4 regions of the Ensifer sp. CCNWLY38 genome follow, and region 4 is predicted to be linked to each of the others. Evidence: riboswitches for the same ligand, from Rfam matches in the RefSeq annotation. Region 4 holds a riboswitch; each other region holds the start of a gene.
The links. Region 4 has a riboswitch for thiamine pyrophosphate ahead of thiB (thiamine ABC transporter substrate binding subunit). Riboswitches for the same ligand answer to the same signal wherever they lie in the genome.

Region 1: it holds a riboswitch for thiamine pyrophosphate, as region 4 does, so the genes downstream of both, thiD (bifunctional hydroxymethylpyrimidine kinase/phosphomethylpyrimidine kinase) here and thiB (thiamine ABC transporter substrate binding subunit) in region 4, are expected to answer to the same signal.
Region 2: it holds a riboswitch for thiamine pyrophosphate, as region 4 does, so the genes downstream of both, thiC (phosphomethylpyrimidine synthase ThiC) here and thiB (thiamine ABC transporter substrate binding subunit) in region 4, are expected to answer to the same signal.
Region 3: it holds a riboswitch for thiamine pyrophosphate, as region 4 does, so the genes downstream of both, thiO (glycine oxidase ThiO) here and thiB (thiamine ABC transporter substrate binding subunit) in region 4, are expected to answer to the same signal.

Annotation. Positions count from the first base shown of each region.
Region 1 covers NZ_JBBBBO010000020.1:24,020-27,252, reverse strand. Annotated here, with positions in the region: gene V7S54_RS30565 (glycosyltransferase family 4 protein) at 1-1,134, shown strand, start outside; gene thiD (bifunctional hydroxymethylpyrimidine kinase/phosphomethylpyrimidine kinase) at 1,290-2,099, opposite strand; TPP riboswitch at 2,353-2,455, opposite strand; gene V7S54_RS30555 (hypothetical protein) at 2,787-3,134, opposite strand; gene V7S54_RS30550 (recombinase family protein) at 3,203-3,233, shown strand, end outside.
Region 2 covers NZ_JBBBBO010000003.1:388,433-391,665, forward strand. Annotated here, with positions in the region: gene thiC (phosphomethylpyrimidine synthase ThiC) at 111-1,931, opposite strand; TPP riboswitch at 2,022-2,150, opposite strand; gene V7S54_RS08895 (sigma-54-dependent transcriptional regulator) at 2,246-3,233, opposite strand, start outside.
Region 3 covers NZ_JBBBBO010000003.1:232,688-235,920, forward strand. Annotated here, with positions in the region: gene V7S54_RS08145 (thiazole synthase) at 1-129, opposite strand, end outside; gene thiS (sulfur carrier protein ThiS) at 133-330, opposite strand; gene thiO (glycine oxidase ThiO) at 327-1,298, opposite strand; gene V7S54_RS08160 (hypothetical protein) at 1,356-1,493, shown strand; TPP riboswitch at 1,459-1,579, opposite strand; gene bioB (biotin synthase BioB) at 1,982-2,998, shown strand; gene V7S54_RS08170 (8-amino-7-oxononanoate synthase) at 2,995-3,233, shown strand, end outside.
Region 4 covers NZ_JBBBBO010000005.1:196,875-200,107, forward strand. Annotated here, with positions in the region: gene thiP (thiamine/thiamine pyrophosphate ABC transporter permease ThiP) at 1-175, opposite strand, end outside; gene thiB (thiamine ABC transporter substrate binding subunit) at 207-1,235, opposite strand; TPP riboswitch at 1,285-1,403, opposite strand; gene V7S54_RS12940 (GNAT family N-acetyltransferase) at 1,549-2,034, shown strand; gene V7S54_RS12945 (thiamine diphosphokinase) at 2,119-2,769, shown strand; gene V7S54_RS12950 (ABC-F family ATP-binding cassette domain-containing protein) at 2,773-3,233, shown strand, end outside.

The DNA of each region.
Region 1 (3,233 bases), on a different contig from region 4:
TCGGCGCTGATGAGCCTTCGCCTGGCGATGGACGAGGTGCTCTACCATGCCGAGGACTTTGATCATTTCTTCCTGTCCAACGGCGATACCGACGCGATCCGTCGCGACCTCTTGCGCTTTGTGGGAGACATCAAGCCGGACATCGTCCACTTCCACCATATCATCGGCTTCGGACTGGAAGCGCTCTATGCGGTGCGCGACGCTCTGCCGAAAGCGCGCATCGTCGTGACCTTCCACGAGTACCTGCCGATCTGTCACAACCACGGACAAATGGTGAAGCGGCCCTCGGGCCAGCTTTGCAATGGCGCATCGCCGATCAGTTGCCACACGTGTTTCCCCGAAATTCCGGTATCACGCTTCGTACGGCGTGAGCAGTTCGTGCGGGGCATGCTGAACCTTGCCGACGCCTTCATCGCCCCAAGTGCTTTTCTCGCCAATCGCTATGTCGAGTGGGGCATCGCTGCCGAGAAGATATTCGTGATCGAAAACGGCATCGTCCTGGGTGAAAAGACGCCGGCGCGTGAATTGCCGGCGCCGACGGCACGTCGCAATCGTTTTGCCTATTTCGGGCAGATGACCCCGTTCAAGGGCGTTCACGTGCTGATCGACGCTGTATCGCGCGTGCCCGACGAGATCTGGGGTGACGATTCCACCTTGATGATCTTCGGCGGAAACCTCGAGCGTCAGCCGACCGAGTATCAGGACCGCGTGGCGAAACTGATCGAAGATGCCGGCCGGCGCGTCCGCTTTTACGGCTCCTACCAAAACCAGGACATGCCAAGGCTGATGCGCTCGGTCGACTGGGTGGTGATGCCTTCGGTCTGGTGGGAGAATTCTCCGATCGTCATCCAGGAAGCCCTGCACCATGGCAGGCCGATCATATGCTCCGACATCGGCGGCATGGCCGAGAAGGTTCGCGACCGCCTCGACGGCTATCATTTCCGTGCCGGCAGCGCGCAAGACCTTGCGGATCGGCTTATCGACGTGCTGAGCACGCCACGGTCATGGGACAACCTCAGGGCAACCCTCAGGCGCCCGATGAGCCATGTCGACTGCGGCCGCGAACATGTCGCGCTCTATCGGAAATTGCTCAAGGAGGAGCAGCCGGTTCACCCGAGCGCCGCTGTGGCCTGAATCGAAAAGCGCGCAGCCCCCGTCGTTCATCCTGCGATTGCAAGCGACGAACTTCCCGCCTCGAAGGTCATTCCATTGCTTATTGCGCAATGGAATGACCTGGTTCGTGAAGGTGAACTTGAACGGTGGAACCGGCACAAGGCTCGGGAATCGGATTAGTTGCCTCTCGGACTCCACCACTGATGGAAGTGATGAACCGGTCCCCGCCCCTGCCCGATTTTGAGCGCTGCTGCGGCAACAAGCGCCTCATGCAGATAGGTCTTGGCAGCGATAACCGCGTCTTCAAGTGTCTGCCGGTGGGCAATACCGGCAGCGATTGCGGCAGACAGCGTGCAGCCGGTGCCATGATCGTTCCTCGTTTCAACCCGCGGGCGCGACAGGCGCAAGGCGGTGTCCCCGTTGAAGAGGATGTCAACCGCTTCGTCGCCCTTGGCATGCCCGCCTTTCATCAGCACGGCGCGCGCACCAAACTTCAGGAGCATCTCCGCCTGGCGGGCCATTTCTGTCTCATTCTCGGCAACGCTGCGCCCCGTCATCAGTGCCGCTTCGGGCAGGTTCGGCGTCAGGATGAGCGCAAACGGCAGCAGTTCCTCCTTGAGCGTCGAGATCGCATCCGGACGCAACAATACGTCCCCCGAAGTGGCGACCATCACCGGATCGATGACTGCCAAATGCCCGTATCGCTTCAGGCCGGACGCGATCGCCGCAATGATCTCCTGGCGGGACACCATTCCGACCTTCGCAGCGCCAACGGCGAGATCCGAAAACACGGCGTCGATCTGAGCTAGAACGACGCCCGGAGAGATATCCTCAACGGCCGTAACACCTCTGGTGTTTTGCGCGGTGATGGCGGTAATCACGCTGGCACCATAGACGCCGAGCGCCGAAAATGTCTTCAGATCCGCCTGGATGCCGGCCCCCCCACCGGAATCCGAACCAGCAATAGTAACGGCGATGGAGGTCATGCCTGGCTCCGCTGAAATGTGGAAGCGGGTCCAAATATAGCAAACGCGCTCTCAAGCCACCGGCTCAAGCACGCGCAAACTGAGGTGGGTCTTCCATGCAACCTCGAAGAATCCGACCGATTGAGCCGATGGGTCGGTCGTCCCGCCCCCCGGGGTTCTTCGTCGCTACATTCTAAACGGCGTATTGGCACCAACGATCTCCCGAAAATCAAAATCACGGAGATCCAGATGAACGGCGAAGACGCGGGGGTGCCAGAGAGGCCCTTGCCGTTCCTACGCCGGTATGATCCGGATCAGGTTCAAGGGTCTGGCTCACCGCCATCTCAGCACCGTCAGGTGCGCCCCTCGGCAGGCATGAATGCTATGGGAGCGTGGGAGGGGATGTCAATTGCTTGAGTTCAGCAGGCGCGTATGTAAGCCGGTTCGATGCGGGCGAAGGAGGCCCTTAAAGGATACAAACAGAAAAAGGCCCCTTTTGCCTCAAGAGCATAAGGAGCCTTCCGTCTGAGCGTTCGACTTCACAGACGCTGGTAGACTAGCCACGTCAAGGCCGTTAAGGCAAGGGGGGGTTGGAACGCGAGCCTATGCAATCCCGGAGTGATTTGGTCGGCAGCACTACCGATTCACTCAGTGGCGGCGGGCCTTCCACGCATAACGATAGATGTTAGGCGCCTCATCGCATCAATATCATCGCAATGCTTTGAGAATTGCACTTGCTCGGTCCAAGGCCGCTTCCGCTGCACGCAGTTCGAGTGTGACAGACAGAATATCGCGGTGTGCCATTGCGAGCGCAACCTGCAACACTTCATCAGAGTGTCTGGCCAGCAGAACGAGGTGCCATCCGTCGGGGCCGCGATCGCCGGCTAGCCAATACTTTGCCGTTCGGCCACTCGCGCCTGTCCAGCGCATGATCGTCTTTATCGCACGGCCTCCCCCACCCAATTCGCGACGCAGTGCCGCCGCAACGGCGGCAAAGTAATCGTCTCTAGCGGCGCGCGCTGATACTGGAACCATTGTGCCCGTATTCAGATCCATACTGCCCACCTCCCCAGTCTATACTCCGGCATTCTGACCTCAATTCACACGTGATATACCGGCACGTCATGGTTATCGGTTGGACTGAGAACGACGACG
Region 2 (3,233 bases), on a different contig from region 4:
TGAACCTTACATATCGTTCAACCGATAAGGGGGCAAGCTGTTCCCCCAGGGCCCAGCATCCGCCTTTCCGTCGGAAGGGACTACGAGGCGTCCCTCCCGACGTGTGCGCTTTAACTCTGAGCTTCGACCTCAGCGACCGGCATATAGAGGTCGCCACCCTCGCGGTATTTCGCGGCCATCGCCTCCAGCCCTTCCTTCTGTGCCTCGGCGCGAATGTCGTGCGAGATCCGCATCGAGCAGAATTTCGGACCGCACATCGAGCAGAAATGCGCGACCTTGTGCGCCTCCTTCGGCAGCGTCTCGTCGTGGAAGTTGCGGGCCGTCTCCGGGTCGAGAGAGAGGTTGAACTGGTCTTCCCAGCGAAACTCGAAGCGGGCGCGCGACAGGGCGTCGTCGCGCACCTGGGCCGCCGGATGCCCCTTGGCGAGATCGGCGGCGTGGGCCGCGATCTTGTAGGTGATGACGCCGACCTTGACGTCGTTGCAATCGGGCAGGCCCAGGTGCTCCTTCGGCGTGACGTAGCAGAGCATGGCTGTGCCGAACCAGCCGATCATCGCCGCACCGATGCCCGACGTGATGTGGTCGTAGCCCGGTGCAATGTCGGTCGTCAGCGGTCCGAGCGTGTAGAACGGCGCCTCGCCGCAGACGGCAAGCTGCTTGTCCATGTTCTCCTTGATCTTGTGCATCGGCACGTGGCCGGGGCCTTCGATCATCACCTGACAATCCTTGGCCCAGGCAATCTTCGTGAGTTCGCCGAGTGTTTCGAGTTCGGCAAACTGCGCCGCGTCGTTGGCGTCGGCGATCGAGCCCGGGCGCAGGCCGTCGCCGAGGGAGAAGGAGACGTCATAGGCGCGGCAGATGTCGCAGATTTCCTCGAAGTGCTCGTAAAGGAAGCTTTCCCGGTGGTGATGCAGACACCACTTGGCCATGATCGAGCCGCCGCGCGAGACGATGCCGGTGACGCGATCGACGGTGAGCGGGATGTAGTGCAGACGCACGCCCGCATGGATGGTGAAATAGTCGACGCCCTGTTCGGCCTGCTCGATCAGCGTGTCGCGATAGACCTCCCAGTTGAGATCTTCGGCAATGCCGTTGACCTTTTCCAGCGCCTGGTAGAGCGGCACGGTGCCGATCGGAACAGGCGAATTGCGGATGATCCATTCACGGATGTTGTGGATGTTGCGGCCGGTCGAAAGATCCATGACGGTATCGGCGCCCCAGCGGGTCGCCCAGACCATCTTTTCGACCTCCTCAGCCATCGACGAGGTGACGGCGGAGTTACCGATATTGGCGTTGATCTTCACCAGGAAGTTCCGGCCGATGATCATCGGTTCGGATTCCGGATGGTTGATGTTGGCGGGCAGGATCGCCCGGCCGCTGGCGATTTCCTGGCGCACGAACTCCGGCGTCACATGGTCGGGGATATGGGCGCCGAAGCTTTCGCCGTCGCGCGCTTTCGCGCGTGCCGCATCGCGGCCGAGGTTCTCGCGGATCGCCACGAACTCCATCTCCGGCGTGATGATGCCGGCGCGGGCGTAGGCAAGCTGCGTTACCGCCTTGCCGGCAGTCGCCTTCAGCGGCGCATGCTGGAACGGGAAGGTCGGCGTCAACCGGTCGCCGCTGGCAAAACCGTTGTCTTCAGGACGGACGATGCGTCCCTCGTAGGTTTCCACATCGCCGCGCCCGACGATCCAGTTGCGACGCAGTCGCGGCAGCCCCGCCTCGATGCTGATCTCCGCATCGTCAGCGGTATAGGCGCCGGAGGAATCGTAGACCGTGACCGGCGGTTCGCCGGACGTCGGATGCAACGCGATCTCGCGCATCGGCACGCGGATATCCGGGTGGAGGACGCCAGCCTTGTGGACCTTGCAGGAGGCGGGAAGCGGGCCTTGGGTGACCGAGAGGGGGGTAGGCTTTGTGGCAATATTCATGACGAGGCTCCAAGTTTGCGATTGGAGACCCAGTTCTGATGCCGGAAGGATGAAAGACGCTCCGCCAGATGCTGGACGCACGGAATCCTGGCTTCGATATCTGCACCGTCCCTACGCCAGTATGAACTGGATCAGGTTCAACGGGTCACTGCGCCACAGCCGGCAAGCCGGCCATCCAGCAGAATCTCAGCCCCTTGCGGGACCCCCCTGGTGAATGCCCAAGAGATAGCCATCGAACGGCACGGGTCGTCAAGCGCGAATTCGCCCGTCGACGAAGATGCAATTTTTGAGTGTATTTTGGCCGCTGGCGAGAGCTAGCTGCCGGATTTTTCCGAAACTCCGCGCTCTGCGTAATCGGCGCGGTTGATGCCGTGGCGCTGGAGCTTGTCGTAGAAGGTCTTGCGCGGGATGCCGAGCGCTTCGATCGTCGCCTTGACGTCACCACGCTGCGCCCTCAGCGCCTCCTTCAGGATCTCGGCCTCGTAGCGTTCAAGCCGCTCCGGCAGCGCGAAACCAGGCTGTTCAACGACTGCAACGGGCTGTCCCAGCGGGCCTTCGACGCCGAGTGCCACGCGCTCAGCAAAGTGCGAGAGTTCGCGCACATTGCCGGGCCAGGCATGGGTCATCAGGTGTTGCTGCACTGCCGGCGAGACGTGAGGCACGTCGCGCTTGAAGCGCTCCGCCGCCCGCGTCAGGAAATGCGAGAAGAGCAGCGGAATGTCGTCGCGACGTTCGCGCAGCGGCGGGATCGAGAGCGTCACCACATTCAATCGAAAGTAGAGGTCTTCGCGGAAATCGCCACGTTGCGCCGGATCACCGAGATCGATTTTTGCGGCGGCGATGACGCGGATATCTACCGGGCGCACCTGGTTGGTGCCGAGCGGCGTGATCTCGCGCGCTTCGAGCACCCGCAGCATCTTGACCTGGGTCGGGGGTGGCATCGCCTCGATCTCGTCGAGGAAGAGCGTGCCGCCGCTCGCGTGTTCGATCCGGCCCACACGCTTCTTCAGGGCACCGGTGAAGGCGCCCTGTTCGTGGCCGAAGAGCTCGCTCTCGATCACCGTTTCCGGCAGCGCGCCGCAGTTCAGCGCCACGAAGTTGCCGTCGCGGCGCCGGCTCCAGTTGTGCAGCAGCGTCGCCACGACTTCCTTGCCGCTGCCGGTTTCGCCGGCGACGAGCACGTCGACATCCGTATCGGCAATGTGCCGGATCGTCTGGCGCAAGCGCTCCATGACAGGCGTCTGGCCGATCAGCGGCAGGCTGTCGCCGGCCGTCTCGGCCGCCCGTTTGAGTGCGCGGTTC
Region 3 (3,233 bases), on a different contig from region 4:
ACGCAGCGAAACCGTGACGATCTCGGTCGCCGACGAACGAACCGCGTCTTCGAGCGCGGCAGGCGAGGGGTAGCGGGCGGTGCCCAGAAGCAGGCGGGAACGCAGTTCCTGTCCATAAAGCGTCAGCATGTCTCAGCCTCCTTTCATCGGCGAGAGAATTTCGATCCGGTCGCGATCACTGAGGGAATGGGCCGAACGGTCGGCTCGGTGCACCAGCTCGCCGTTGACGGCGGTGGCAAGCCAGTCCCCTTCGAAGTCGAGTGCGGCCAGGAGTTCGGCAAGGGTCGTGACTGTGAGGTCGTGATCCTCGCCGTTGACGGTCAATTTCATGCGGCGTCTCCCTTCAGGTTCCGGGCAAGGGCAAGATCCGCCGCTTCCTCGGCCAAGGCCGGTGAAAGCAGGAAGCCGTGGCGGTAGAGCCCGTTGAGCGTGATGGTGGTTCCGGCACGCGTGACGCGCGGCAGATTGTCGGCAAAGGCCGGCCGGACGCCGGTGCCGGTTTCGAGAAGGCGCGCCTCGCCGAAGGCGGGGTGAAGCGCATAGGCTGCGTTCAGCAACTCCATCAGCGAGCGGGCGGTGATCGGACCGCCGTCGTCGGTTTCGATCATGGTCGCCCCGCACATGAAGAGGCCATCGCCGCGCGGCACGATGTAGAGCGGGATACGCGGATGGATCAGGCGGACTGGCCGCGACAATTCCACTTCGCCGGTCTGCAGATAGAGCATCTCGCCGCGCACGCCGCGCAGGCCGGCGATGGCGCCGATGCGCGAAGCGCCGCTGCAGTCGGCAATCAGATCGCTGTCGCTGTTACTATCCACCTCGCCGATGAAGGCGACGCCGTGCTCGACGAGCTTTTGCCGCAGCAGGACTAGCGCTCGACGAGGGTCGAGATGCGCCTCGCCCGGGAAGAACAGCGCCTCTCGGAAGCGTCCGGCAAGCGCCGGCTCGATCCTTGCGATCGCTTTTTCGTCGAGCCATTCGAAGCCGGTCGTGCGCGAAGCGAAGCGTTTGAGTTCACCGGCGTCTCGCGGCGGAGCGACGACGAGGGTGCCGTTGCGCGACACTTCGCCCGGAAGCGCGCGGTCCCACCAGTCGATGGCGTCGATGCCGCGCGTCAGCACCGTTTCCTCGGCGCTCTCGCGTTCACACCAGGGCGCCAGCATGCCGCCGGCAAACCACGAGGCCGCCCCGCCGAAGTCCGGCTGCCGCTCGGCAACGGCCACCTCGACGCCGCGGGCGATCAGCTCATGCGCCAAGGTCAGCCCGACGACGCCGGCACCTTTGATCAGGGCGCGCATGGTCAATGCGCCCAGCTGCGGCGAGCCGAACGTCGGTCTGAAGGAAGCAGAATCGCGATGAAGATACGCATTGCCGAGGCTCCATTGTTGGAGACCCAGCTCGGACCGGAAGAGAGGGAAGGACGCCTTGCCGAGATCTGCTCGCGCGAACGCGAATGCGGCAGCGATGTCTGCACCGTCCCTACGCCAGTATGAACTGGATCAGGTTCAACGGGTCACTGCGCCGCGGAAACCGCCTAGCAGAATCTCAGCCCCTTGTCGGGACACCCCTGGTGAATGCTTCAAACTGAGCGGCTGGATCGGATTTTGTCAAGGGCTGCCGGTGTGTACCTCGTGCGCAAAAAATTATCTATAAAAAGTGGAAGGACGTGTGTTCTTGAGGCTCGGTGGTGTCGGTAGCGGGCATTGGTCGAGAGATCGACGGCTAGTGCAAGGCGCAAGGTCCCGAAAATCCGGGCATCTGGCCGTTGCTGTTATCGCCATCAGCTGATGCCGCCGCGGCGGAAAGTCGCGGTATTTGCCCTTCTGACCGCAGCCGTCGAGGCGCACATAAGCACGCGATGGTTGATTAATTAGCGTACGCTCTCCTTTTAGGTGGTTGCTTGATGCGGTGTCCGTGAAAATTATAGATAATAATGGATTCTATCTATTTTGCTTTGCCGCAAACAGGGAAGTGAACGAACATGCTGGACACAAACAGTTCGACCGAGCCGACCTCGGGAGCCGCCAAGCCCGCCAAAACCGCCTGGAGTCTGGCCGACGCGCAAGAAATCTATAACTTGCCGTTCAACGACCTTCTGTTTCGTGCCCAGTCCGTTCACCGCGCCCAGTTCGACCCCAATGCCATCCAGATGAGCCGCCTGCTGTCGATCAAGACCGGCGGCTGCGCCGAAGACTGCGGCTATTGCAGCCAGTCGGCACATTACCCGACGGGGCTGAAAGCGTCGAAACTGATGGAAGTCGAGCGGGTGCTTGCGGAAGCACGGAAAGCGAGGGACGGCGGCGCGACGCGCTATTGCATGGGCGCCGCCTGGCGCAGCCCGAAGGAGCGCGACATGGAGGCGATCGTCGCCATGATCGGCGGTGTGCGGTCGCTCGGCATGGAGACCTGCATGACGCTTGGCATGCTGACGCCGGAACAATCCGGGCGGCTCGCAGATGCCGGGCTCGATTACTACAACCACAATGTCGATACGTCGGAGCGCTTCTACGGCGAGATCATCACCACCCGCAGTTTTGCCGACCGGCTGGAAACGTTGGCGAACGTCCGCGACGCGGGCATAAAGGTCTGCGCAGGCGGTATTCTCGGCATGGGCGAGACGGCTGACGATCGGATCTCGATGCTGGTGACGCTCGCCAATCTGCCGGTGCCCCCCGAAAGCGTGCCGATCAACATGCTGATTCCGATTCCGGGCTCGAAGCTTGCCGATGCGGCGCCGGTCGATCCGATCGATTTCGTTCGCACCATCGCGCTGGCGCGCATCCTGATGCCACAGTCGCATGTCCGCCTTTCGGCCGGCCGCACCGATATGAGCGACGAGATGCAGGCGCTCTGTTTCTTCGCCGGCGCCAATTCTATCTTCGTCGGCGAGACGCTGCTGACGGCCGACAACCCCGGCGAGGACTACGATGCGGCCCTCTTCCGCCGCCTCGGGCTGAAGCCGATGGCGCTTACGGCAGAACCGGAAGCGGCCGAATGACCGCGGGCCTCTTCGCTCGCCAGGAGAAGACGCTTCATGGCCTCGAGCGCAAGGGGCGTCGGCGCGAGCTCGTCGCCGGGGACGGCATCGACTTCACCTCGAACGACTATCTTGGCCTCGCCGGATCGCCGCGCCTGAAGGCTGCAATTGTCGCAGCGATCGAGCGCGGCGTGCCGGTCGGGGCCGGCGGTTCGCGGCTGTTGCGCGGCAACCATGCGGAACATGAGGCGCTGGA
Region 4 (3,233 bases):
ACAGCAGAGTGGAAAGGCTAGCCTGCAGCAGCGTGAAGCGGGTGACGCGCCAGATATAGGCATCGAACAGGGTGCCTTCGTCGGTGCCGCCGGTCTGGGCGAGCAAGGCAGCGATCGCCAGGCCGACGAAGAGCAGGAAGGCGCCGAGGCAAAATGCCCCGGCGACAACAGTCATGCGGTTTTCGCGAAGTGCGAACAATCCGGCCTCAGTTCTTGCTCATGGCAGCAAGCCACTCGTCGATCCAGGCCTTGCGGTTCTTCGCGACCTCTTCCGATGGCAGCAGGAAGGTCTTCTCCGGGTTGACCAGCTTGTTGAAGGCGTCCGGCAGCGGCTCCTTAGTCGCTGCGACCGGCATCATCCAGTTGGTCGTCGGGATGATCGACTGGAACTCCGGCCCGGTCATGAAGGCGAGAAACTGTTTTGCCAGTTCTGGCTCCTTGGCATTTTTGGTCATGCCGGCGACCTCGATCTGGATGTAGTGACCTTCCGAGAAGGTGGCCGCCTGGTAGCGCTCGGTGTTCTCAGCGACCATGTGGTAGGCGGGCGAGGTGGTGTAGGAGAGCACCATCGGCGCTTCGCCCTTGGTGAAGAGGCCGTAGGCTTCCGACCAGCCGGGGGTGACCGTGAGAACCCGATCCTTGAGCTTTGCCCAGGCGGCGCCCGCCTCGTCACCGTAGACCGCCTTGACCCAGAGCAGCAGACCAAGGCCCGGCGTCGAGGTGCGCGGATCCTCGATGACGATCTTCTGCGACGCGTCGCCTTCGACCAGGTCCTTGAGGCTCTTCGGCGGTGTCTTCAGGGTCTCGGTGTCATAGACGACGGCGAAATGGCCGTAGTCGTAGGGCAGGAAAGTGTCATCGGAGAAACCGCCCGGAACCTTCAGATCCTTGGCTTCGATGCCATGCTGCGCGAAGAAGCCGGTCGCCTTGGCTTCCGCCACGAGGTTGGTGTCGAGGCCGAGCACGATGTCGGCCTTCGAAGCTTGCCCTTCGAGCTTCAGACGGGTCAAGAGCTCAACGCCGTCGGCGACGCCGACATAGTTGACCTTGCACTCGCAGGTCTTTTCGAAGGCTTCCGCGACCTTGGCGCCCGGACCCCATTCGGTGATGAAGCTTTCGTAGGTGTAGACCGTCAGCGTCTTGTCGGCAGCAGCAGCGCCACTGGCGAAGGCAAGGCTTGCCGCTGCGCTGAGCGCTAGCCGGCTAAGTATTTTGAGCTGTGAAGAATTGGACATGCGAAGCACCTCTCCCAAAGTTCGTTGTTGCACGGGAAAAGGGCGTATCGGTGCGATCGCGTCTAATCCCTCCGCCGGTATGAGCCGGATCAGGTTCCGCGGGTTGGCGTTTTGACGCCTCTCAGCCTCCGGCCGCTTCGCGGTCGGGAGGCACCCCGTTAGAGCGGCAAGAGATTTACCGCTGCGTTGGCTCCATGGCAAGCGGTGTTTGGAATGGCCGATGCATGGGTCGAGCCCATTTTGCGCTGGGCGTTTCCGCCAAACGGTAACTGCGCTATGACACCATCACGCTTAGCCGCAAGGAGGAAACGCCATGCCAGATATGCTCGTTCGACTTTATGCCCTTCCGGCAGAGCCCCAGTCGCGGCTTGGTTCAGGCATCAGCATCCGTCGCGCCATGGCGCCGGAACGCCGTCTGGTGGTCTCCTGGATCGAAAAGACGTTTGGTGCCGGCTGGGCGGGCGAAGCGGAGGCTGCCTTCTCCTCGACCCCGACGCGCATGCACATCGCGGTGCATGACGAAAAGATCGTCGGCTTTTCCTGCCATGACGTCACGGCGCTCGGCTTCTTCGGCCCGACCGGCGTCGATGAAAGCATGCGCGGGCAAGGTATCGGCGAAGCGCTGCTGCTTGCGAGCCTGACGGCGATGCGCGACGCCGGCTATGGCTATGCGATCATCGGTGGCGTCGGCCCGGCGAAGTTCTACGAGCGCGTGGCAGGCGCGATCGAAATTCCCGATTCAACACCCGGGATCTATGCCGGCATGCTGTTCCCGGAACCGGTGCCGGAAGGGCACTGATGGCTACGGCAAATTGCTGCGATCGCAGCGGTTTGCGGTTTTCTTCGTTTTCCTTCCGCGATCCTTTGCGCTATGGGCATTGCCATGGCTCGATCGACCTTCACCATTTTGCTTGGCGGCGCCCTCTCGGTGACCAGCCGGCTGTCAGAGCAGCTCAGCGGCAGCCGCTTCGTTGCCGCTGACGGCGGCATGCGCCATGCGCGCCTGCTCGGCGTCGTGCCGGATGTCTGGGTCGGCGATTTCGATTCGACCGAAGACGCCCTGCTGTCCGACTTCGCCTCGGTTCCACGCGAGCCCTATCCGGCGGCAAAGGCTGCGACGGATGGCGAGATTGCGGTGGAAGCCGCGCTATCTCGCGGGGCCGACCGGCTGATCTTTGCCGGCGCGCTTGGCGGCAGCCGCAGCGACCATGCCTTCCTGCACCTGCTGCAGGCAGCAGCGCTTGCCGAGCGCGGGCTTTCGGTGGTGATGACATCTGGCGAGGAAGAAGCCTACCCGCTGCTGGCCGGTGCGCTCGATCTCGACCTGCCGAAAGGTTGCCTCTTTTCGGTGCTGGGATTGACCGAGCTGACCGGCCTTTCGATCGTCAATGCGCGCTATCCGCTTGATGATTTCACCCTGCCGTTCGGATCGTCCCGAACCGTTTCCAACGTTGCGGAGGGTCCCCTTCGCTTCAGCCTCAAGAGCGGACGCGCCATCGTGCTTGCCCGCCCCTATGATCTTTCCGGAGCCTGAGCCTTGGCGCCTCCCATTCTGAAACTCGACGATATCTTCTTGACCTTCGGCGGCGCGCCGCTGCTTGCCGGTGCCAACCTGCAAGTGGAGCCGGGCGACCGCATCTGCCTGGTCGGGCGCAATGGCTCGGGCAAGTCGACCTTGATGAAGATCGCCGCGGGTCTCGCGGAAGCGCAATCGGGCGAGGTGTTCCGCCATCCCTCCGCGACCATCCGCTATCTGCACCAGGCGCCGGATTTCGACGGCTACGACACGGTGCAGGCCTATGCCGAAGCCGGTCTCGGCCCGAGCGACGATCCCTATCGCGTCGCCTACCTGCTGCAGCATCTGGGCCTAACCGGCGAAGAAGACCCGACGCGCCTTTCGGGCGGTGAGGCGCGCCGCGCGGCATTGGCGCGCGTCATGGCGCCGGAACCTGACATCTTGCTGCTTGACGAACCGACCAACCATCTCGACCTGCCGAC